2 regions of the Hoeflea sp. TYP-13 genome follow, and region 1 is predicted to be linked to the other one. Evidence: predicted binding sites of a transcription regulator. Region 1 holds the regulator's gene; the other holds the start of a gene.

Region 1 (11,276 bases):
GGAATTCTCCCGAAATGGCTGCCCGCCGCCGCAAGCGATACGCCGCCGACCGCCGCCTGAAGCGTTACGGGCTGGCGGCAATCATTTTTGCTATCGGGTTTCTGGCCGTGCTGGTCTCCTCGCTGCTTTACAGCGGCGCCTCAGCCTTCGTTCAGACAAAGGTGCGGGTGACGATCGACCTGACAACCGCCGATATTGCGCCCGACGACATCATGGATGCGAGCTGGCGCAAGATCGTGCGCGGGTCTCTGCGTGATCTGGAGCCCGGCATCCCGCGCTCGGACCTGCGTTCCTATTACGGCATGTTCACATCGTCCGCGCCTTTCCTGGTGCGCGACTACGTCATCCGCAATCCGGAACTCGTTGACAGGAAATTCGATTTTGAACTGCCGTTTGCCGACCCGCTCGACCAGTTCGCCAAGGGACAGATTTCCCGTGACGTTCCGGAAGACCGCCGCCGGGTGAAGAACAAACAGATTGAGTGGTTCGACAAGCTGCAGGCCGAAGGCCTGGTTTCGAAGCCCTTCAATTTCGGCCTGATCCTCAATTCCGATTCACGATTTCCGGAGCTTGCGGGTCTCGCAGGCGCAATTTCGGGCTCGTTCTGGGTCCTGCTTGTGTGCTTCCTGATCAGTTTCCCGGTCGGCATCGCCGCTGCCGTCTACCTTGAGGAATTCGCGCCGAAGAACCGGCTGACCGATCTCATCGAGATCAATATCAACAATCTGGCGGCGGTTCCTTCAGTCGTGTTCGGCCTTCTTGGCCTTGCCGTGTTCCTCGGCTGGTTCGGATTGCCGCGCTCCGCGCCTCTGGTGGGTGGCATGGTGCTGTCGCTGATGACGCTTCCGACCATGATTATCGTGACCCGCGCTGCGTTAAGATCCGTGCCTTCGGCAATCAGGGAAGCGGCGCTCGGACTTGGCGCATCCCGCCATGAGGCGATCATGCATCACATGCTGCCGCTGTCGATGCCGACGATCCTGACCGGCACGATCATCGGGTTGGCGCAGGCGCTTGGAGAAACGGCGCCGCTACTCCTTATCGGCATGAACGCGTTCATAACAAGCGCGCCGGAAGGCGTGTTTTCCGCCTCGACGGCGCTGCCGACACAGATCTACATCTGGGCCGACAGCCCGGAGCGTGGCTTTGTTTCGCGCACATCAGCCGCAATTTTAGTTTTGCTGGGCTTCCTCGTGATCATGAACGGTCTGGCGGTATTTTTGAGAAACCGGTTCGAGCGCCGCTGGTAGCGGCGCGATCGACCGGCCTGTGTTGGTTTCTGCGGTTGCATGTATCCGCCTTGGGATGCAAAACCGGTGGAATGGGGTGTTGAAGGATGAACATGATGTCTGACGCTGCACTGGAACAAGCAGTTGAGGTCAAGGTTGCGGTGCAGCCGCCGATCAAGATGCAGGGCCGTGGGGTCAGCGTTTTTTACGGAGGCTCGCAGGCGCTTTTTGATGTCGATCTGGATATACGCGAGAACCAGGTGACCGCACTGATAGGCCCGTCCGGATGCGGCAAATCCACGTTTTTGCGCTGTCTCAACCGGATGAATGACACGATCGACACCTGCAGGGTTGAGGGAAACATCACACTCGACGGCGCAGACATTTACGATCCGTCCGTTGACGTCGTCGAACTGCGCGCCAGCGTCGGGATGGTGTTTCAAAAGCCAAACCCGTTCCCCAAATCCATCTATGAAAACATCGCTTACGGCCCTCGTATTCACGGCCTGGCGAGCAGCAAGGCCGACTATGACGCGATCGTCGAAAGCAGCCTGCGCCGGGCTGGCCTCTTCGACGAGGTCAAGGATCGTCTTCACACGCCCGGCACCGGGCTGTCGGGCGGACAACAGCAGCGTCTGTGCATTGCAAGAGCCATCGCCATCAGCCCCGAGGTGATCCTGATGGACGAGCCGTGCTCCGCGCTCGACCCGATTGCGACGGCCAAGGTCGAAGAGCTGATCGACGAGCTGCGCGAGAACTTCACCATTGTCATCGTCACCCATTCGATGCAGCAGGCTGCACGTGTCTCACAGCGCACGGCCATGTTCCATCTCGGCAATCTGGTCGAGGAAGGCGATACCGACAAGATGTTCACCAATCCGGACGACCAGCGAACCCAGGATTACATCACCGGCCGTTTCGGCTGAGCCTGATTGGACAGATACGATCATGATAGACGAAAACAACTCCGGACAACTCGCAGCGCACACGGTCACCTCCTATGACGAGGAGCTTCAGTTCCTGGTCCGCCGTATTGCCGAAATGGGCGGCCTTGCCGAACGCATGGTCGAGGAATCGGTTGCATCGCTGGTGAATTCCGATACCGCGCTGTCGCAGAAGGTCATTTCCGATGACCTGATCCTCGATGAGGCGGAAAGGCAGATCGGCGAAAAGGCTGTGCTTATCATTGCCAAGCGCCAGCCCATGGCCTCAGACCTTCGCGACATTATCGGCTCGATCCGCATAGCCGCCGATCTCGAGCGCGTTGGAGACATGGCCAAGAACATTGCCAAGCGGGTGATTGCGGTGCAGGGCATGGGCCAGCCCAAAAAGCTGGTCCGCGGCCTTGAGCATCTTGCCGAACTGGCGCTGACGCAGCTTAAGGAAGTGCTCGACGCCTATTCGTCCCGCTCTGCAGGACTTGCCAATTCCGTCCGTGACCGCGATGACGAGATCGATGCTATCTATACATCGCTGTTTCGCGAGCTTCTGACCTATATGATGGAAGATCCGCGCAATATAACCGCCTGTACCCACCTGCTGTTTTGCGCCAAGAACATCGAGCGCATAGGCGATCATGCAACCAATATCGCCGAAACGGTCTACTACATGGCAACCGGATCGCAACTCAGCAGCGAGCGTCCCAAAGACGACGAGACCGCGACCGTGGGTGTTGAAGAAGACTGAAGTGACCGCCTGTAAGCTGGCCGCCACCGGAGAATTCAAATGGGCATGGCACCGCATATAACCGTTGTTGAGGACGAGGAGGCGCTGAGCGTTCTCCTGCGCTACAACCTTGAGGCGGAGGGTTATGAGGTCGACACGATATTACGCGGCGACGAGGCCGAAATCAGACTGCAGGAACGGGTACCGGATCTCCTGATTCTCGACTGGATGCTGCCGGGCCTGTCCGGCATCGAACTGTGCCGGCGCCTGCGGGTGCGGCCCGAGACCGAAAGGTTGCCGATCATTCTGCTGACGGCGCGCGGCGAGGAAAGCGAGCGGGTGAGGGGACTTTCAACGGGAGCCGACGACTACGTCGTCAAGCCGTTTTCGACCCCTGAACTCATGGCGCGCGTGCGGGCGCTCCTGCGCCGCGTCAAGCCGGAATCCATTTCGACATTGCTGAAGAGCGGCGATATCGAACTCGACCGCGAGACCCACCGCGTCTATCGCCGCGGCCGCGAGATCAAGCTCGGCCCGACCGAATTCCGCCTGCTGGAATTCTTCATGACATCCCCGACGCGCGTGTTTTCGCGCTCGCAGCTTCTCGACGGCGTATGGGGGCACGACATCTACGTGGATGAACGCACGGTTGACGTTCACGTCGGCCGGCTGCGCAAGGCGCTGAACCTTGCAAAAATGCCTGATGTCATCCGCACCGTCCGCGGTGCCGGTTATTCGCTGGAAAACTAGAGCGTTTCTGCTTCACTCACCGGCGCGAACGCTTCGAGCGCGGCGGTGAGTGAGCGTAGTTGTTAGCGGCTTTTGAGGGCCCGCAACCAAGGTCAGCTCCGGGCCAAATTCGCCGAATGCTGTAGTGTGGTCTAACGTCAGCTTGGCATCCGCCTTGCTGTCGCCTCCTCCCAGCCTTTGATCAAAGCCGCCCGACGCCCCGGGTACTTTTCGCCGAGCACCTTTAGTTCTCGCACGCGGTCGGTCTTGAAATGCCGGTAGTCCTGGCGCGTCTCGCACCATCCGATGAGATACCGGGTTCGATCCAGATAGGCTATGAGCAGGGGCCAGACGATCCGGTCGGTCACGCTCCTGTCCCGATCCGCGTACGTCAGTTGAAGCCGATAGCGCTCGCGGATGGCGTGGCGCAAGAGCGCGCCGTCAAAGCGCTCGGCGACCGTTGATCTTGTTTGAATGGCCTTCGAGCTCGCGTCCAATACGATCGGGCGCAGTTCTTTCGGAATCGCTTCGGACAGTTTTGACACCAGGTCCCGCGCTGCACGTGCCAATGAAGGGTCGGCCTCAGAAGCCACCCACGCAGCGCCCAGAGCCGCAGCTTCCAACTCATCCGCCGTCAGCATCAATGGAGGCATGTCGTAACCGTCGTCGAGAACATAGCCCACGCCCGCTTCTCCGGTGATCGGGATACGTTGCGCATGAAGTTCCGCCATGTCGCGGTAAAGGGTGCTGATTGAGATTTCCAATTCATCGGCGAGCTCCCGTCCTGTGATCGGCGACCGGTTTGATCGCAATATCTGGATAATCTGAAACAGGCGTTCGGTGCGACGCATTTTTAACCTCTCCTCTCACACTCCTATCATAACGGTGAGAGGAGGACATAATTATTAAGGGTTCAGAACCAACAGGATCGCGCTACACCAGCGCCGATGATAAGGAGCATTCCATGATCCACTTTGAACGGAGCCTCACCATTGATGCAGACCCCGATGCCATCTGGGCCGTTCTCGATCGCTTCATGCATATTGACGAGTTCGCCCCGGAGATCGTTTCGGTCGATGCACTGACATCGGGCGAAGCTGGGCTGGGGTCAAAGCGCCGCAACCATTTTAAGAACGGCACGTCGCTGGTGGAAGAAGTAACGGCTTGGCAGCCAGGCAAAGGATATACGGTGCAACTCTCTGACATGGCGGCCATGCCGCTGCATGAAGCCAGTTCGGACCTTTGGATCCAAACTTCGGGCAAAGGCTCCCTAGTTACATGGACTTTCGATTATCGTGTCAAATACGGTCCCCTCGGATGGCTCATGGGACAAACTCTGATGAAAATGATGATGGGCAAGATCATCGATGCGAATTTGAAGGGCCTGGATAAAAAAGTGATGGCCGCGCATACCAGTTGAGGCCTACCGGGAAGTACGACTTAAAAGGCATTGCACCAGGGTCAGATATCTCCTCACGCTCAGCAAGCGCCAGCGCCAGACGAGATCTCTTGCGTTCGCACGTGCGTCGAAATTCTGCGATCCGCCCAAACAGCCCGCGTTCAGCGCCTGGACGGCTCATCGCACTGCGCATCCGGGAATAGCACGATCCCACCGGTTTCGGAATGATGCCAACGAGAGGCTGGCAGCGCTGTATCTCGACCCTGGCTGATCCAATCATTCCGGATCATCGAAGCATCGCCTGTTTCTAGCTGTAATATCAGGCTGTAAAGAACAGTTTCTGTACAGCGTGGCAGATTTGAAGTAAAATATTAACGATAACGCCCGTAAGCGAACATTGGGGAGGTAAAGGTGGTGTTTCGCGCGCTCGTTTGCGTAAACGTGCTTTTAATTTCAGTTTTATATACATCATTTTCTGCGCTGGCTCAGTTTGATGCCGGCGACTTCATGAGGATGGGCGTTGAAGTACTTCGGCATATGTCGAATGACGAAGCGCAGCCTAATCGCAACGACAATAGGAAGGCGGCTCCGGTTTCGCCGAACCGCTTGAACCGTGCCGAAATCAGAGAGGTGCAGCGAAGGCTGAATGAACGCGGTTACGCCGCCGGGCCGGTGGATGGCGCGGTTGGCCCACAAACACGGCGAGCCATTGCAGCATTTCAGAGCGACGCCGGCTTCACTGCGACCGGCAGACCAGACACGGCGCTGCTGGCTGCTTTACGCTCGCTGCCGGCGAATAACCGGCAAGACCAGGCAGTTCAGGTCACGGAGCGGCCACCGAACGGGTTTACGCAGTTTAACGGATATGATTTTCCCGGCGGCGACTATCGAAGCGGATTGACCGATCCACGGCTAAAGAACATCTCGCAAGGCCAGTGTGCGGCTCAATGCGCGCGTGAGACACAATGCAGGGCCTATACGTACAACGCTCAAGTTTCCGTTTGCATCCTCAAGGACAGGGTTCTGTCCAGAAAACGCTTTGCCGGAGCGATTTCCGGCGTCAAGCAGACCGCTCCAGATACCTCCATGGCACAAGCGGATCAGCAACCGGCGCAAATTGAATCCACTGGCGGCAAGCAGCAGTCGGCCGAATTGGTGCAGACAGATATGACAGGACTTGCCGGCATCGCCATGCGTAATGGCCGGGTTGAAACGTCGGCCGGTGGGGGATTGTCCTGGATACACGGCAGAGCGGCCGATGAGCACGCGGAGGCGCTGCGCTACGCACTGATGCGCCTGGCCTTCACGCGCGCTCCCGATCTCTGGGACGAACCCGCTTTTGCATTCACGGCTATCCGTCTGGTCGATGGCCCGACACAGGCGCGCATCCTCCAAAGCGCCGGCATCGATCCGGCCGTCCTCAACGAGGCCGGCCAGGAGCTCTATCTGGATAAAAAGCAATACCAGCGGAAACTTGACGAATTTGCAAAGCGCGCTTTGCTGGCCGCTATCCGCCAACAACTGCCGCCAATCATCGCAGCGAATGCGCCGAAGCTGCCTATGGCGATGTTCTTACCCTGTCGGATCAGCCTTAAGCAGTATGACTTCGAGCGTAAGATCTTTCCAATGTCCCGGGGCTGCGAATCCATCTGGTTTGACAAAGGCGGTTACGGCGAGGCGGTGTTTGGCTACAATCCCGAGATCATAATCACTGCGCCAATTCCGACGGACCGTCTGCGCTTCGACATTCCCATCCCGGAGGTGCAAGCGCGGGACTTTCGCGCCGATTTGTACGCGGGCAGCGCAGACAATCCGATACCGTATGGCGCCATGGGCATCAAGGCGCGGATAACCGACATGGTCGCTGCCGGCGGGCGGCACAATCTTCGCCGGTTCACGCTAAAGGTCGAGGTTGAGGATGCCGCGCTCTATCGCGCCGATGATTTTTCGATGCCGCTTTTGCAACTCGGTATCGAGCCGGTGCCGTCGGTCGACACAGTCAGCCCAGTCCCGAGCGGGCCGGTTTGGCTAAACGCCGACGCACTCAATGTCATATTGCGACGCACGGGAGAGGGCAGTGCGCAGGAACTGGCGGAACTGCTGCGAACGCGAGCCCGCCTGGAAACCTTTCCGGACCGGTTGAATGAGTACGAGAGGGCGTGGGGGCTCTTTTTCCCCGATGAGCTTGTCAGGGATATCAGCGGGGGAGCCCACCCGCCGCCCGAACTCACACGAAACTTTGCCGAGTGGCAAAAGGCGCGTGTCGCCAATCCTCCGGCAACCATGATGTTGGAAACGAGCAGTGTGGGCGGCAGCTATTTTAATAAGACCGTGGAGGGCGATAACGCCTGGCCGATATTTCCGTCAGACTTATCCACCACTCGGCAGAAAAATTATGCGGAAGTGGCTGAATGGCTGGGGTTGCCGATCGATCGGATCACCAGCCCGACGCAGATCAGCCTGTCCGATGTCGGCACCGTGAAGGACCACGAACTCTGGCTGTCCCTGCCCGCATCTGCCGACAGCTATAAAATTGCGCCCGAGACACATGTCCGGTTGGATGGAAGCCAACTGAAAACAGTGGTCGAAATGCGGGTTGTGCGTTGGCGCATTGACGCCGGTTGGGGAGATAAGCCGCTTTTGGTGATGGATGTTGAACCTGTATCCGCACTTGTCACGAACCCGCAACGCAATCAGATCATCGGCCGCGCCAGTTTCGATCAAACATTCGACCGGCTTCCGGCGGAAAGGTCACGTGGTCCGGAAATAGCTGCCCCATCTGAGAAGATGCCCTATTCGGCTGAAACTGTGGACCTGCTGATTGTAAAATTTGCGCCCTCGGCATTCGACAAAGCCATGCAGGAGCGCATGCTGCTGGTGCGATGGCACTACGAACAGAGTTTCAACGGACAAGCACGGGAACCCGAATGGGGTCGTTTCTTCGAGGAGCAGTCACCAAAGCCCAACGAGGAGTCACAACGGGACCTGATGCAAGGGTTCAAAAACTGGACCGTTGCCCGCGCCGCAGCGATGCCCGACATGGTGACGGCGGTATTTTCCACTTACAACGCCAACAAAGCCGGACCAATCCAGTATCTTGGCGGGCATGGCGTCTATCTGGAGGAGATCGACGATAGCGATGTCAGTTCATGTAAGGCTTACTCCAGGGACGACGACAGTATTCTTGCGCTGACACTTGGAAATGCGTGTGACTATCTGGCCCAGGGCCTTACAATCCCCTCTCGCAATATTTATTTCGGCGGCAGCCTTTCCGGTTGGCTGACTGCGCAGGCGCAGGACGAGATGAATGACATTTATCGTGGCGATAAGGGGGTCGGACCCAGAGTAGATTGCCATGAGGCCGTTCACGGCACTGACGAATACTGTAGCCTGATGAAAAAGGCGGTGTTGAAAGGAGATCTGGCGGGGCAGCCCAATAACCTCAACGATGTCCTGTTGCTGGACAAAGAGATCACAATCGCTGACGACAAGGTCGAGGAGCTCAAAGCGTTCGGCACCAAGGCAATCGAAATTGATCTTCGCATCACCGGCGTCGACATCAGCGATACATTGCCGATAACCACCGATCACGAGATCATCCGGCGTTTTAATGCATTTGTTTCCGACAAGAAGCCGCGATTGAAGGTACGGTTCGATATCGATCCGGACACCAGGCTCAAGCAACCGATTTTCATTATCCGTGGCGATGTGCAAGAGGCGCGTCTGGTCAAGGTGAACCACATCAAGCGCGGAGGCGATGCCTCGCTTACGACGATTGCACTGCTTGACACCCAAGTGCCGCAGCAACCGGATGAGAGCTTGATGAAAGAGGCTGTGCCAGCGTTCAGTCCGCCACCGAAGGAACCCTTCGGACCAGACGTGGTCGGTCTCAGGCTCGGCATGAGTTTCGAAGACGCCGAGAAGATCATTCGCGAGCATATGGACGTCGGACAAGTTTACCGGGCCGATCGCGCCTGGCAGCCGGCGACCGCCACGGGAGATTTGAAGCCGTATACAAGCGGGATGTTGTACGAGTCGGAAGACAGTACCGACATGATTGTCATTTTTGACGAGCCACCGGCGGCCCCCGGAACCGTTATGGGAATTCTCCGTCGCGTCGCGTTTCCCGAAGGAACGGTCCTGCCGGCGGACATATACAGCCTGCTGGTCAAGAAATATGGCAAACCCGATGACGCAGACAAATACAGAATGATTTGGCAACTCGGCGAGAAATCCGGTTCCGGTGACTGTGTCGCATTTTGGAATTCGAGCGGCACTTTAGACCTGTGGCGCAATCCTGCTGAAGGCGCGCAAGGGGCTGATTCCTTTCCGGCTCCGCGTCCGGGAGTCGTTCCAAGCATGGGTTTTTACAAAGACGACATGGACGTCGAGGATAACGGCGACTGTCCTCCCGGTATTATTGCAAATGTGGACAAGTCACTTCAGCTGAAACCCGGTCAGTATTTTCTGGCCCTGGAAGTGCGCGTTTTCGACCAACGCATTTACGCCGAGCAGTTCCGTACAAGCGTGCAAAAAGTCAAAGAAGGCGAAAGCTACACCAAGCCGGGGGGCGAGGCGGTCAAGCTGGACCTGAAGCTTTGAACCCATCGTCTAGCCCATACGCCGTTCAAAGGCACAATGTGGATGCCGTGCGCCGATCATGACGGACACTTGCTTGCAAGTATTGGGCGTCCGCATAGTCGACGTTGGTTCTTTCTGCAACGAATGACAATTCACCTCAAAACCGCCCGCTCAGCGCTTCGACGGCTCATCGCGCTTCGCATCCATGAACTGCCGGATTTCGGCCAGCTTCGGAATGATGCCTTCGATGAATTCGGGCGGGTATTTTTCTGCAAGAACCGCCATGTCCGGGCTCATGTTCTCAATCGCGCCATCGCGGAACTTGCGGCCGGCGGGCGTCAGCCACACGCATTTGCTTCGCCCGTCGTCGGGGTTCGGGCGCATCTCCACAAGGGTGTGTTTTTCAAGCACCGACAATGTGTGCGTCATGGTCGTTTTAGGCACCTGAAAGGCGTTCGCTAGTTCCAGCGGCGTGCGCCCGTCCTGAACCCGGATGAGATGGTTCAGGACGGAAAAGTGCGAGATCAGGAAACCGGTCGGCAGCTTCGATTCAAACAGGGCGCGGCTGAGCTGTTCGATGATGCCGATCTCGTTGAACAGCGTGAAATAGAGTGCAAGTGTCTTGCTATCCATTGACGATGCGTGTCTCCAGCGGCCATCGCGGCGATCGGCCGACCTTCGGTCCGAACCCGAGCCTGCCAAGCATTTGCACGGTATGGCCGGGTTCCGCAAGCATGGCATGCGCCTTTTCGTAGTGAGGAGCCATTTCCTCGAATTCCTGCAGCGCCTGGCTGACCGGGTGCAATGACAGGCCGAGCGCGGTCGTCGTCAGGTTCAGACGCAGCCAGCGGCGCCCGGCCTCGATCTGGTTGAGGCGGGTGTTGCCTTCGGTGGTTATCACCGCATAGGCAGGCGTTGCGTTCAGCATTTCCTTGTAGATCCTCACGCCTTCCTTGAAGCCGGTCGAATTCGGATCATTCTGCGCCTCGCGGCTGAGCACGCCCGCAAGCATCAGCGCCTCCAGAAAGGGGCCGCCCAGATCGATACCGTCCGGGTTGGCGTTTATCTCGGCTTTGCCGAACCGCATCAGGTCGACGCTTTCCTTCATTGTGCGGGGCGTGAAGGATTCGGTCTGCCAGGCCAGCCAGGTCAGGTCGCGGATTTTCGCCACATCGTCCGGCCTGGTGCGGATATCCGCAAGCGGTTCCAGCTCTGCAACCATGTTTGCCGGCACTTCCTGGGCGGTAAAGGGCTCCTTGCTTGAGCGGCGATCAAGGATATGGGCGAACAGCGGGTCGGCCTTGGCGCCCTCGCGGAACCGTGCAACGGCAACCGGTCCGTCCTCGCCTTCCGGGAAGAAATCGTAGTCGATTTCGTGCCCGGTCTGCGAAGCGGCAATCGTCATCAGCTCGATAAAGCAGCCCAGCCCGATGGTGAGCTGGCGCGCATAGGGGTCTGTTTCCGGCAGGTCGCGCGCCTTGTCACGGTAAAGCGTGACGGTGTCGGCCGCACCCAGATCGACCAGCCAGGGCTGCCGGTTGTGCGGATTGGGCGCAAGGATGGCATAGGAAAGGGCGCGGCGGCGCGGCTCGTCTTCAAGACCGGCCGATGCCCAGGGGGCAAGCGCCTTGGAGGGGGTGCGGGTCGCCGCGAATAGACCGGAAGCGGCACCG
Region 2 (11,276 bases), 590 kb from region 1:
AGCCCGGAATGGCGATTGCCTTCAAAATGGCACGGCGGATCATGCGCTTGGTCTGCTCATCTAGATAGGCGAAATTATAGGTCGCCAGTTGCGTATGGGTGTTCATTCCGCGGCCTCCAGATCATCGCCTTGTGGTGCTTTGCCATCGCGGCCTTCGTCGTATTCGGCGCGCATGCGGCGGACGAGGTCGAGTTCGGCCTGAAAATCAACGTAATGCGGCAACTTCAGATGCTCGACGAAGCCGGTGGCCTGGACATTGTCAGAGTGGGATATGACAAATTCCTCATCCTGCGCCGGCGCCGTCAGGTCTTCGCCGAGTTCGGTGGCGCGAAGGGTTCTGTCGACAAGCGACATGGCCATCGCCTTGCGCTCGCTCTGGCCGAACACGAGACCGTAACCGCGGGTAAATTGCGGCGGCGATTTCGATGAGCCCTGGAACTGCGTGATCATCTGGCATTCGGTCACCTGAATGCGCCCGAGGCTGACAGCAAAGCCGAGCTCGGGAACGTCGATCTCGACTTCCACCTCGCCGATGCGGATTTCACCGGCAAAGGGGTGGCTGCGGGCATAGCCGCGCTGGGTCGAATAACCGAGCGCCAACAGGAATCCTTCGTCGCCGCGCGACAGCGCCTGCAGCCGGACGTCGCGGGTCATCGGAAACTCCATCGGTGTGCGGGTCAAATCGCCGGTCTGATGATCGTCCGGAAGGTTGCCATCGCCCTCGATCAGGCCTTCATGGGCAAGGATCTCGGATACACGCGGCGTGCGCCCGGTCTCGGCATAGCGCCGTTTCGGCGCGTCAACCGCCTCGTCACCCATCAGTTCCGGATCGAGAAGGCGGTGGGTGTAGTCGAATGTCGGACCCAGAAGCTGGCCGCCCGGCAGATCCTTGTAGGTCGCCGAAATGCGCCGCTCGATCAGCATGTTGCCGGTATCGATGGGGTTGGAATATCCGAAGCGCGGCAGTGTCGTGCGGTAGGCGCGAAGCAGGAAGATCGCCTCGATCATGTCGCCGCGCGCCTGCTTGAAGGCAAGCGCGGCCAGTTCGCGGTCATAGAGTGAGCCTTCGCTCATGATCCGGTCGACGGCAAGACCAAGCTGTTCGACAATCTGTTCGATATGCATGGCTGGAACCGAACGGTCGCCGCGCCTGCGATCCGCCAGGAGCTGGTGTGCGTTGCTGATGGCGGCTTCACCGCCCTTTACGGCTACATACATGGCTTCAACCTCCACTCAGCGAGATTTTGGCGGTGCGCGGCAAACCGATGATGCCTTCGGGAGCAGCAAGCAGCACATCAGCGCCGCGCGGAAAGCGCGCGCCATTGGATGCCCACTGATCGAAGAAGTGTTCCGGCAGACCCTTTGGAGCAACGGCGGCAACATCCTCTATGCCCGGCCCGGACAGATGCAGCTTGCGGCCACCCATGAGACCGTCAATCTGCAGGATAAGCGTTGTCGAACGGTCCGGATATTCCTGCGTGCCCTGTGAGAAACTCTCGAGCGAAGGCAGAGATTCCAAATCCGCCACCACGGCAAAATCGGCATCATACGACTGAAGGGTGAGCTGCGCAGAGGTATTGAAAGTCAACCAACCGGCAACCTCCCCATTGCGCGAAAGTGCCGGGTCGAGCCAGATCCTGGTGTCGTGGTCGAATAGCGTCGCAGCGATGCTGCCGACCGTCGGCAGCAATGGCGCCGGCGGGCTGGTCAAATCGTCAAACCGGACGACGCTGCCTGGACGCGCAAGGGCGTCCATGACGCGCCGGAATACCGACTGTGCGTTGAAAACCGGGTCTGAAAATCCGCCCCGGAACATGGACGCGTTGTTTGATTGAACTTCCATATTCAATCCTCTCCGCGAACCATGGTGAAGAAGTCGACACGGGTGGCTGCCGTTTCCTCGCGGTGCTCATTGTCTTCAGCCTCAAGCCGATCTCTGATGGGCGCGACCAATTTTTTTTCAACGTCAGCCCTGAAAGCGTCGTCCTGCCAGAGCGCGTCGAATATCGCCGCGTGGCGGACCTTTTCCTTGTCGGCGCCAAGCGCATAGGCGTGGCCGACCTTTCCGTTCGATAATTTCACCGTCGCCCGCGTCACCGTCGCCTCGCCGAAATTGAACGGCGCACCGCCACCGCCAATACGGCCACGGACCATGACCAGTCCGGTTTCAGGGCCCCGCACGGGACGAACCTCGGGTCTGTCGGGCCAGGCCTGCCAGGCTTCAGCCAGTTCCTTCCCCGATGCACGGGCCAGCACGGCCATCGCCTGTTGTCGCCCCGCATGGGCGTCATCCGATGGTTTTCCCTGGGGCCCGCCTGGAGCAACGGTATCGCTCATGAAATCATCCTTATTTGTCTATTTATCTAGACAACTAGACATCCTGTTGTTATGCTTATAGCGCAAAAATGACAGCTGTGTGAAACGGAACGGAAAATAATATGGAATTTGTGGAGCGCCGTAGCGGAATTTCGCTGTGGCGGCAGATTGCCGACCAGATCCGCATTGCCATCAGCAACGGCGAATATGACGACAGGAACATGTTGCCCGGCGAAATTGCTCTGGCAAAGCGCTTCAATGTCAACCGCCACACGGTTCGAAGCGCGATCGCCTCGCTTGCCAGGGAAGGCGTGGTGCGGGTTGAACAGGGACGCGGCACGTTCATCACCCGGCGCAAGCGCCTGCAATATCCGATCGGCCGGCGCACCCGTTTTTCGGAAGGGCTGGCCGGGCAGATCCGATCGCGTGACAGGGTTCTGAAAGACCACGGATTGCAGCCGGCGCCGTCCCATGTTTCACGCGCCCTGGCGTTGGAGCCGGGCGCGACGGTGGTGCGGCTGGAAACGGTCAATACGGCCGATAAACTGCCGGTCTCGCGAGCGATCAGCTGGTTTGATGGAAACAGATTTCCGGACTTCGCGGATCGTTACGAAAAGTACCATTCCATAACCGCAATACTGAAGTCCTATGGCATTAAGGACTATCTGCGCGTCTCCACCCGAATTTCAGCCCATCATGCCGATCCCACGACACTAAAAGACCTGCAGCTTTCGCCAGGCGCAATCATGCTCAGGACAGAGGCGATCAATGCTGAAATCGGCGGACGCCCCGTCGAATACTCAAACACCTTTTTCGCCGCCGACCGGATCGAGCTCGATATCGATCACAGCGCGCCGGTGCCGGCGAACTGACCGAAACTTGCTAACGCAGATGCGTTTCGATGCGGAAACTGTCCGGCAGTGAGTTGCAGCGGCCGTCAGTTGCAAGTTCCAGTGCACAGGCCGCCATCTTGTGGGCAATGCCGAATGTGATCTTGAAGCCTCCGGTTGCCACTGTCAGACGCTGATGGCCAGGAACCGCGCCTATCATCGGATCACGCTTGATTGCCTTGGGTCTCAGACCGGCCCAGCGCTCAAGTACCGTTGCATTTTCAAGCTCCGGGCAAAGCTCCCGCGCACGCGCGATCAGGTTCTCCAGCTTTTCGTCGGTTTCCGAGCCACTCGCAAATTCAGCCTCGCTGGTGCTGCCGATTGCAACGGCTCCACCCTCGTGAGGCACAATATAAACACCATCCTGGAAAACCAGCGGCAGATCATCGTCAATATCGGCCCGAAGCAAGGCCGCCTGCCCCTTGATGGCGGCACCGAATTGCGTTGCCGGCCGCGCCAGCAAATCACCGAGCAGTGTGAATGTCTCATGTCCGGCGGCTAGGATCGTGTGATCGGCAGTGATGGTTCTGCCCAAATCAGTGACGGCTTTTCCAGAATCTTCCTCGAACCGGCTCAATCCATCGCTTTCGATGATCGTCACCTGCTGGCCAAGGCTTGCCTTGAGCGCGCCGATATAGCGCCTGGGACTGACCCTTGCCGCCAGCGTTTCAAGCACCAGCCCGTGCGGCATCGCCGCGGAAGACGGCCAGTCCTTTTTGTAGGGCGCATCGAGCAGGGTCCATTCAAAACCGGTCTTAGCACTGTTCCACACTTTTTCGGCATCCACCTTGCGCTCGACCCCAAGTTGGGCATGATGCGGCCTGATCAGCGGCATCAGCCGGCCGCATCGTCGGTATCCGCAACCCAGGCCCGTTTCGGCTTCAAGGCTTGCCACTTCGTCGCCAAGCCTGCTAAGCGCCTCGAACTGAAACTGCTTCTTGGGGTTCCAGCGTTCGGGCATGTGCGGCATCAAAGCGCCCAGCAGACCGCCGCTGGCACCTGTGCCGACTGAGCGTTTTTCAAGCACGATAACGCTTTGGCCGGCTTTTGCGGCGAGGCGCGCAATCCAGAGCCCGACCGCGCCCGCGCCGACAACAAGAAGATCGCAGGACAGATCGTCGTCCTTCGGTGAATGCGGCGCGTTGATTTGAGGCGTCATGAGGAGTGACCATGAACCGGAACAAAGATGATGGCCGCGAAAACCCGGCCAATGGCGGGATCGAATGGCATGCGGGTGATATGCCCTATTCGACTGCATTTGGCGATCACTTTTATTCCCTCGCCGATGGTCGCGCCGAATGCGACTACGTTTTTCTGAAAGGCAATGGCCTGCCGGAACGCTGGCAGGAACAGAAGCGCTTCACCATTGCGGAACTTGGATTTGGAACCGGGCTCAATTTCTGCGAGACCTGGCGGCAATGGAGCACGCGGTGGCCGGCGGATGGCCAGTTGCGATTTGTCAGCTTCGAGAAATATCCGTTGAGCGGCTGCGAAATTGGCCGTGCGCTTGACGCGTGGCCGGAACTTGCCGGTTTCAGCCGCAGCCTAGTTGCCCATTGGCCGGAAGAAGCGCCGGCCTCGGTGCGGATCGATTTCAGCGATGACATTGCCCTTGAATTGCATGTCGGCGATGCCCTGCCCTGTCTTGCCCCTTGGGCCGACACCGCCGATGCCTGGTTCCTGGACGGTTTTGCCCCGGCCCGCAATCCGGATATGTGGTCGGAGACGCTCATGCGCGAGGTTTTCAATCATACGGCGCCAGGCGGGAGCTTTGCCACCTATACAGCGGCGGGCTGGGTGCGACGGAACCTGGAATCTGCCGGATTTATAGTCGAAAAGAAGAAAGGTCACGCCGGCAAGCGGGACATGTCCGTCGGCAGACGGGCGTCATGAAGCCGGAGCTATGCCGGATGATTGTCACACCGTTGTGGTGTCAATCGAACTAAAGTGACGATCCGGCCGAGGCGTCCGCGCCGGGCAGCCAATTTGATAGTTTTTCACGCAGCTTTTCGAGACTGATGGGTTTCGACATGCAGTCATCCATGCCGGCCTGAAGGCATTTTTCCTGATCGCTTGCCAGCGCGTAGGCCGTAACACCGATTATCGGCGTACGTTCCTGCGTTGCGTCTTCGGCGCGTCGGATCAGTTTGGTGGCCTGATAGCCGCTCATCACGGGCATCGCCACATCCATCAGGATTATTGCCGGTTTCATCCGTTTCCAGGCCTTGACCAATTGCTCGCCGTCGGCGGCTATATGATAAGAATATCCCAATTGCTGCAGAGTATGTGCAAAGACGATCTGGTTGACGTCATTGTCTTCGGCGATCAGCACTTCGACCCTTGTTGCAGCAGCGCGGTTTTCAGGGATGCGAGAAGGCATTACCGCCCTGTCCGGAACATTTGTGGTGCCCACTTCCGTGCGCCCGCCGCCGGCGGGGCCGGTCGCATCTGAATTGTCCAGCGGCGGCGTTTCCTGAACCTCATTCCCGGCAAGGCCACGGGATTGCTGCAGCGTTTTCACCACGATATCGCGCAGTCCGGCAGGATCGGACAATGTGTGCAACTGTGCGGCGATGCCGGTTTCGCGGCACTGATCGTCATCCAGCGCCAATTCCCCGGGACCTGCCAGAATTATCGGCGGGCCCTCCAGCGGAGAACCGAGTTCCAGATCGGATACGACAGCCGCGCAGGCGTTGATGTCGCCGCCATTGCAAATAATGATCAGGTCTGTGCCGACCTCGATCTGCCGCGCGGCTTTTAGAACCCTCTGCGCCTCGTCGGGACTCTTTGCAATGCAAAAATCCATCGACAGGTCGGAAAGCGGCGCGATGACCTTTCCTCCGGACAAACCATCCGTACAGATGACGAGCGCGCGCGCGCCTTCCGTCTCACGCATGCGTACCAGCCGGTTATCTGCGGCCTGACCGATGGGCAGGGTCAGATTGAACCAGAATTCGGATCCGTCGTTCTGATGGCTATTGACCCCGATGCGCCCTCCCATGAGAGCGATCAGCCGGGCGCACAGCGTCAGGCCAAGCCCGGTTCCTTCGTGGCGCTCCGTGGAAAGATCCTCTGCCCGTGAGAACATGTCGAACATCGTCCGCTGCTTTTCCGGCGTAAGCCCGGTACCGCAATCCTTTACGGTCACCGTGATTTCAGCATGGTCAGGATCCGTAATCGCGCTGTGAACTCCGATCCTGATTTGTCCGATATCGCTGTAGTTGATTGCATTGCCAAGAAGGTTGCCCATTATCTGCCGGATGCGAAACCCGTCGCCGACCAGCTTGTCCGGCAGATCCGGGTTGATGTCCACGTGGAGCGAAAGATCCTTTTCCGCGAACCGTGCCGCATAGAGCGAGGCAACGTCTTCGACGGCGTCTACGAGACTGAATGGCTGATGCTCGAGCACCAGGGCGCCCACCTCACTGCGTGAGTAGTCGATGATGTCGTTGAAAATTCCGAGCAGAACCTCGCCGGATTTCGATATGACCTCAGCGAACATCTGCTGCTTGGCATCGAGGCCCGAGTTCATCAGCAGTTCGGCCATGCCAATGATGCCGTTCATGGGTGTGCGGATATCGTGGCTCATATTGGCAAAGAAATCCGGACGGACGGCGCCGCTGTTGCCGGCCTGTCGATCCTTTTCGACAATGTCGGTAACATCCGTCGCTATCACAATGCGGTCGCCATTGGCAGCGGTATGACCCCGCCACAGTGACCACTTGCCGCGTGCGCACCGAAGTGCAACATCCTCATCGATCTCCGCAATCCGCTGGGCAATATGCGATTCGATCCAAGCTTGCCGGTTCTCTGCCGCATCCTGGATCTGTCCGCTATCGGCTACCTGCTCTACAATTTCGGTTATACTGCGGCCCTCGGACCAGTCGGTCACAAGAGGATATCGTTGCCGGAACGCCCGGTTGGTCGCACGGATCCGGTAACTGCTGTCCCAGATGACGCATGCGTTGCCATGTACTTCAAGAGCTTCATGCCAGGCAGACGTGTCGGCAACGGCATGTTGCGATGGCTGGGACGCGGCAGCATCCGACGGGATCACCCGCAATTTGGCAGGGCGTGCCTCTTGTTTGGCACAGCCTTGCGGTTTGCCGCTATCTTTGTTTGAGGTTGGTCCACGCCAACCTTCAAAGCGAATACTGTCCTTCGGCTCGAAAAGGCCGGCTATGTAGTGGAACCCGCCATCATCGGTCAATTGCCTGATCTGCAGGCGGAACTGCTGATTTTCGCCAGCGCCGTTGAAGACGGCCGTCTGATCCTTGCCGAAAACAAGCGCCCGGCGCTCCTTTTCATCCCGGTCATTAACCTGCATCTGCGCTGCCGCATTGGCGGTCTCATGCCCGAGGAGATCTTCCTCACGGCAATTTGCAAGTGCGCAATAGGCCGCATTTGCAGCCAAATAACGCAGATCACCATCTTTAATATACGCCGGCTGTGCAAGCGAGTGTAGTTCGGCGCAAGCCGAATCAATGTCGCTTCCCTCCAGACCAGTCAATCCGCCCTTCACCAGTCATCCTCTGAGCCAAATCCCCATGCGGGTATGTCAGATTCGATTGTGACGAAGTCTCAGCAAAATGCATCTGTAAGGAATTGCAATGAACGGTTAACCGAACATCAACCATTTACGGCAGGGTACGCTCCCTGCCGTTAAACGTCGATTTTTCCACTAAAATCTGGTGGTTGGATAGATTGCCTGGCCTACCCCGGTGAAAGTCCGCGCAGTCTTTCCGATCTGCGGCGCAACAGTTCCAGCACCGTCAAAAGAACGATGGAAATGGCCACCAGAAGTGTTGCGACGGCAAGAATAGTCGGCGAAATCTGCTCACGCAGGCCGGTGAACATTTGCCAGGGCAGCGTCTTCTGGGACGCCGAACCGAGGAACAGCACGACCACAACTTCGTCAAACGAGGTGATGAATGCGAACAGCGCGCCGGAAATGACGCCCGGCAGAATCAATGGCATCTGCACCCGAAAGAACGTCGTTACCGGGTTTGCACCGAGATTTGCCGCAGCCCGAACAAGGCTCTGATCGAACCCGACCAGCGTCGCTGTCACGGTGATGATCACAAATGGCGTACCGAGTGCCGCGTGGGCCATGACCACGCCCCAATAGGTGCCTTGCAGACCGATGCGGGAATAGAAAAAGTACATGCCGGCGGCAGAAATGATCAGCGGCACAATCATCGGCGAAATGAGGATGGCCATGATCACGGATCGGGCCGGCATATGCGACTGGGAAAGACCGATCGCTGCGACGGTACCGAAGCCGGTCGCAAGGATTGTCGCCATCGGTGCGATCCTGACCGAATTCCACATTGCCGTCTGCCAGTCGGAATTGGTGAAGAAATCCTCATAGTGCTTCAGCGAGTAACCGGCCGGATCGAAGGACAGCATTTCCGGTGTGAAGGTGAAGAAATTCTGCGCATTGAACGACAACGGGATGATCACCAGAACCGGAAAGATCAGGAAAAAGAAGATCAGCCCGCAGATGATGCGGAATGAATAGTACCAGGTGCGCTGGCCGACGGATGCATAGGGTGGAAGTGCTGACATGATTTTACCCCAGCTTCACGTTGTCGATACCGACAATCCGGTCATAGAGCCAGTAGAGCACCATGACGATTGCCAGGAGCATGACGCCCAGCGCAGCGGCGAGGCCCCAGTTCAGTGAGAATGATATGTGATAGGCGATCCGGTTGGAAATGAAGATGCCGGATGTGCCGCCGACCAGTTCCGGTGTGATGTAGTAACCGATCGAAAGAATGAAGACGAGAATACTACCGGCGCCGATACCGGGAATCGTCTGCGGGAAATAGACCCGCCAGAAGGCGTACCAGTCCGATGCGCCCATGCTCTTCGCCGCCCGCATATAGGTTGGCGAAATGGTCTTCATCACCGAGAAGAGTGGCAGGATCATAAAGGGCAGCAGGATATGCGTCATTGCGATAATGGTGCCGGTCTGGTTGTTGATCAGCGCCAATCGGGAATCATCCCCGACAATACCGAGCCAGACAAGGGTGTCGTTGATCACGCCCTGCTGCTGCAGCAACACCTTCCATGCCGATGTACGCACCAGCAGAGATGTCCAGAACGGCAGCAATACCAGGATCATCAAAAGGTTGGATGATCTGAGCGGCAGGCTGGAAAGAAGGAAGGCAATTGGATAGCCGAGCAGGATGCATGTCACTGTTATCGTAATCGACAGGATTAGCGTCCGCCCGAACAGAAAGAGGTAGATGCGCTCATCCTCGGGCTTGAACTGCACGCCGTCGGGAGTGCGCTGTGCATCCGCTGCGGCCAGGAAATAGCCGGCTGTCGCCGGCGAACTGAACTGCTTGATCGTCTGCCAGACTTCCGGGTCGCCCCAGTTCTTGTCAGCCTTCAGGAACTGAGCGGTATAATCGCCGTCCTCAAAGCGCTTGACGCGCCGGCCGGTCTTTCTGAACAGGCTGGCAATGCCGGGCTTTTCATAGTTGAGGCGTGAGCCGACCCGGGTGTGTGTTTTGGCGGCCGCAGCAATCTTCATATCTTCGGCAAGCGCGGCAAACACATCCTCAGAGGGCATTTCGCCGGAATTTTCATCCCATTCCTGCAGCGCTACGACTGTCCTGGGCAGTGTGTTGGGCACGATGTCGTTTTCGACTGAGCGGTACAGCATGTCCGCAATCGGCAGCACAAACGATATGAGAATGAACAGAAACAGCGGCGCGACAAGCAACGCAGAGCGGATTTTTTGCGCCCTCAATGCCCGCGCAATGCTGACTTTCAGCGGAACGCCGTCCTGGGTCGTCAACACTGTCTGTGCATGTGTCTGATCGGTCATATCATCTGCCCGCAGTCAAGAATTTCAAAGTGTGGTGAGGCGGGGCCGCGAAGCCCCGCCTCGAATGTCATGATGACCTTATTTGGCCAGCCAGGCCTGGAACTTGGCATCCAGGTCGTCGCGATTATCAGCCCACCACTCGTAGTTATAGAGGAAGGTGTTCTTCGCGTTGTTCGGATCGGTCGGCATATGCGGAGCCATGTCGATGCCGAGCTCGGCGTGCTTGCCGACGAGCGGAGCGGACGATTTGCGGGCCGGGCCGTACGAGATGTACTTGGCCTGGTCGGCAAGGCGCTGCGTGTCGGTTGCGAACATGATGTATTTCTTCGCAGCAGCAAGACGCTCCGGAGAAAGACCGGTCGGAATGATCCAGCCGTCAAGGTCGAAGACCTGTGCGTCCCAGAGCATTGCCACAGGCTGCTTGTCTTCTTCGATCAGCGCAAACAGGCGGCCATTATAGGTCGAACCCATGATAACTTCGCCGTCAGCCAGGAGCTGCGGTGTTTCGGAACCCGAAGACCACCAGATCACATCGTCCTTGATGGTGCCGAGCTTGGCGAGCGCGCGGTCGACGCCTTCCGGTGTCGAAAGCACATCATAGACATCTTCCTTGGCGACGCCGTCACAGATCAGTGCCCATTCGACATTGTTGATCGGGCGCTTTTCGAGGGCGCGTTTGCCGGGATATTTGGCAGTGTCGAAGACAGCGCAAATATCGGTCGGCGGTGTGTCGCCAACCTTGTCGGTGCGATAGCCGAAGGTCGTCGAATAGACGATCTGCGGAATGAAGCACTCAGATACCAGCAGGTCGCCGAAATCGTCGGCAGCGGATGTGCCGTCGGGTGCGGCGGCCAGATCCTTGTCCGGATCGATGACTTCAGCCAGCCCTTCATCACAAAGACGAATGGCGTCCGAGGCGACAACGTCCACAACGTCCCAGGTCACATTGCCTGCTTCGTTCATGGCGCGCAATTTTGCCACCGCTTCAGCGGAAGATTCGTCATTGATGATGTTAACGCCCGGATTCGCAGCCATATAGGGCTTGTGATAGGCGTTGTTCTGTGACGACGAATAGGCGCCACCCCACGAAACAATGGTCATATCCTCGGCAAGAGCCGCTGTTGTTCCCACCGCTAATGCGGTGGCAGCAATCAGAATTGACTTCAGTTTCATTGCATTCTCCCTTTTCACTCAATAATGCCGGACAGCAATTGCCCGGATTTTGTACAGAC

What was found. The regulator PhoB, encoded in region 1, activates phosphate uptake and scavenging genes when phosphate is short. The targets are predictions, from matches to a motif close to TGTCATNNANCTGTCAT.
Region 2: the regulator PhoB is predicted to act here: its motif matches at 2,406-2,422, upstream of phnF (phosphonate metabolism transcriptional regulator PhnF).

What each region holds. Positions count from the first base shown of each region.
Region 1 covers NZ_JBFRBB010000001.1:7,831-19,106, forward strand. The annotation lists gene pstA (phosphate ABC transporter permease PstA) at 1-1,250, shown strand, start outside; gene pstB (phosphate ABC transporter ATP-binding protein PstB) at 1,337-2,155, shown strand; gene phoU (phosphate signaling complex protein PhoU) at 2,178-2,915, shown strand; gene phoB (phosphate regulon transcriptional regulator PhoB) at 2,961-3,644, shown strand; gene ABVT35_RS00060 (helix-turn-helix transcriptional regulator) at 3,782-4,474, opposite strand; gene ABVT35_RS00065 (SRPBCC family protein) at 4,588-5,043, shown strand; gene ABVT35_RS00070 (peptidoglycan-binding protein) at 5,530-9,624, shown strand; gene ABVT35_RS00075 (MarR family winged helix-turn-helix transcriptional regulator) at 9,775-10,236, opposite strand; gene ABVT35_RS00080 (twin-arginine translocation pathway signal protein) at 10,229-11,276, opposite strand, start outside.
Region 2 covers NZ_JBFRBB010000001.1:593,941-605,216, reverse strand. The annotation lists gene ABVT35_RS02730 (alpha-D-ribose 1-methylphosphonate 5-phosphate C-P-lyase PhnJ) at 1-106, opposite strand, end outside; gene ABVT35_RS02725 (carbon-phosphorus lyase complex subunit PhnI) at 103-1,218, opposite strand; gene phnH (phosphonate C-P lyase system protein PhnH) at 1,223-1,843, opposite strand; gene phnG (phosphonate C-P lyase system protein PhnG) at 1,846-2,337, opposite strand; gene phnF (phosphonate metabolism transcriptional regulator PhnF) at 2,439-3,188, shown strand; gene ABVT35_RS02705 (NAD(P)/FAD-dependent oxidoreductase) at 3,199-4,365, opposite strand; gene mnmD (tRNA (5-methylaminomethyl-2-thiouridine)(34)-methyltransferase MnmD) at 4,377-5,099, shown strand; gene ABVT35_RS02695 (response regulator) at 5,149-7,728, opposite strand; gene ABVT35_RS02690 (ABC transporter permease) at 7,920-8,774, opposite strand; gene ABVT35_RS02685 (ABC transporter permease) at 8,779-10,044, opposite strand; gene ABVT35_RS02680 (extracellular solute-binding protein) at 10,123-11,217, opposite strand.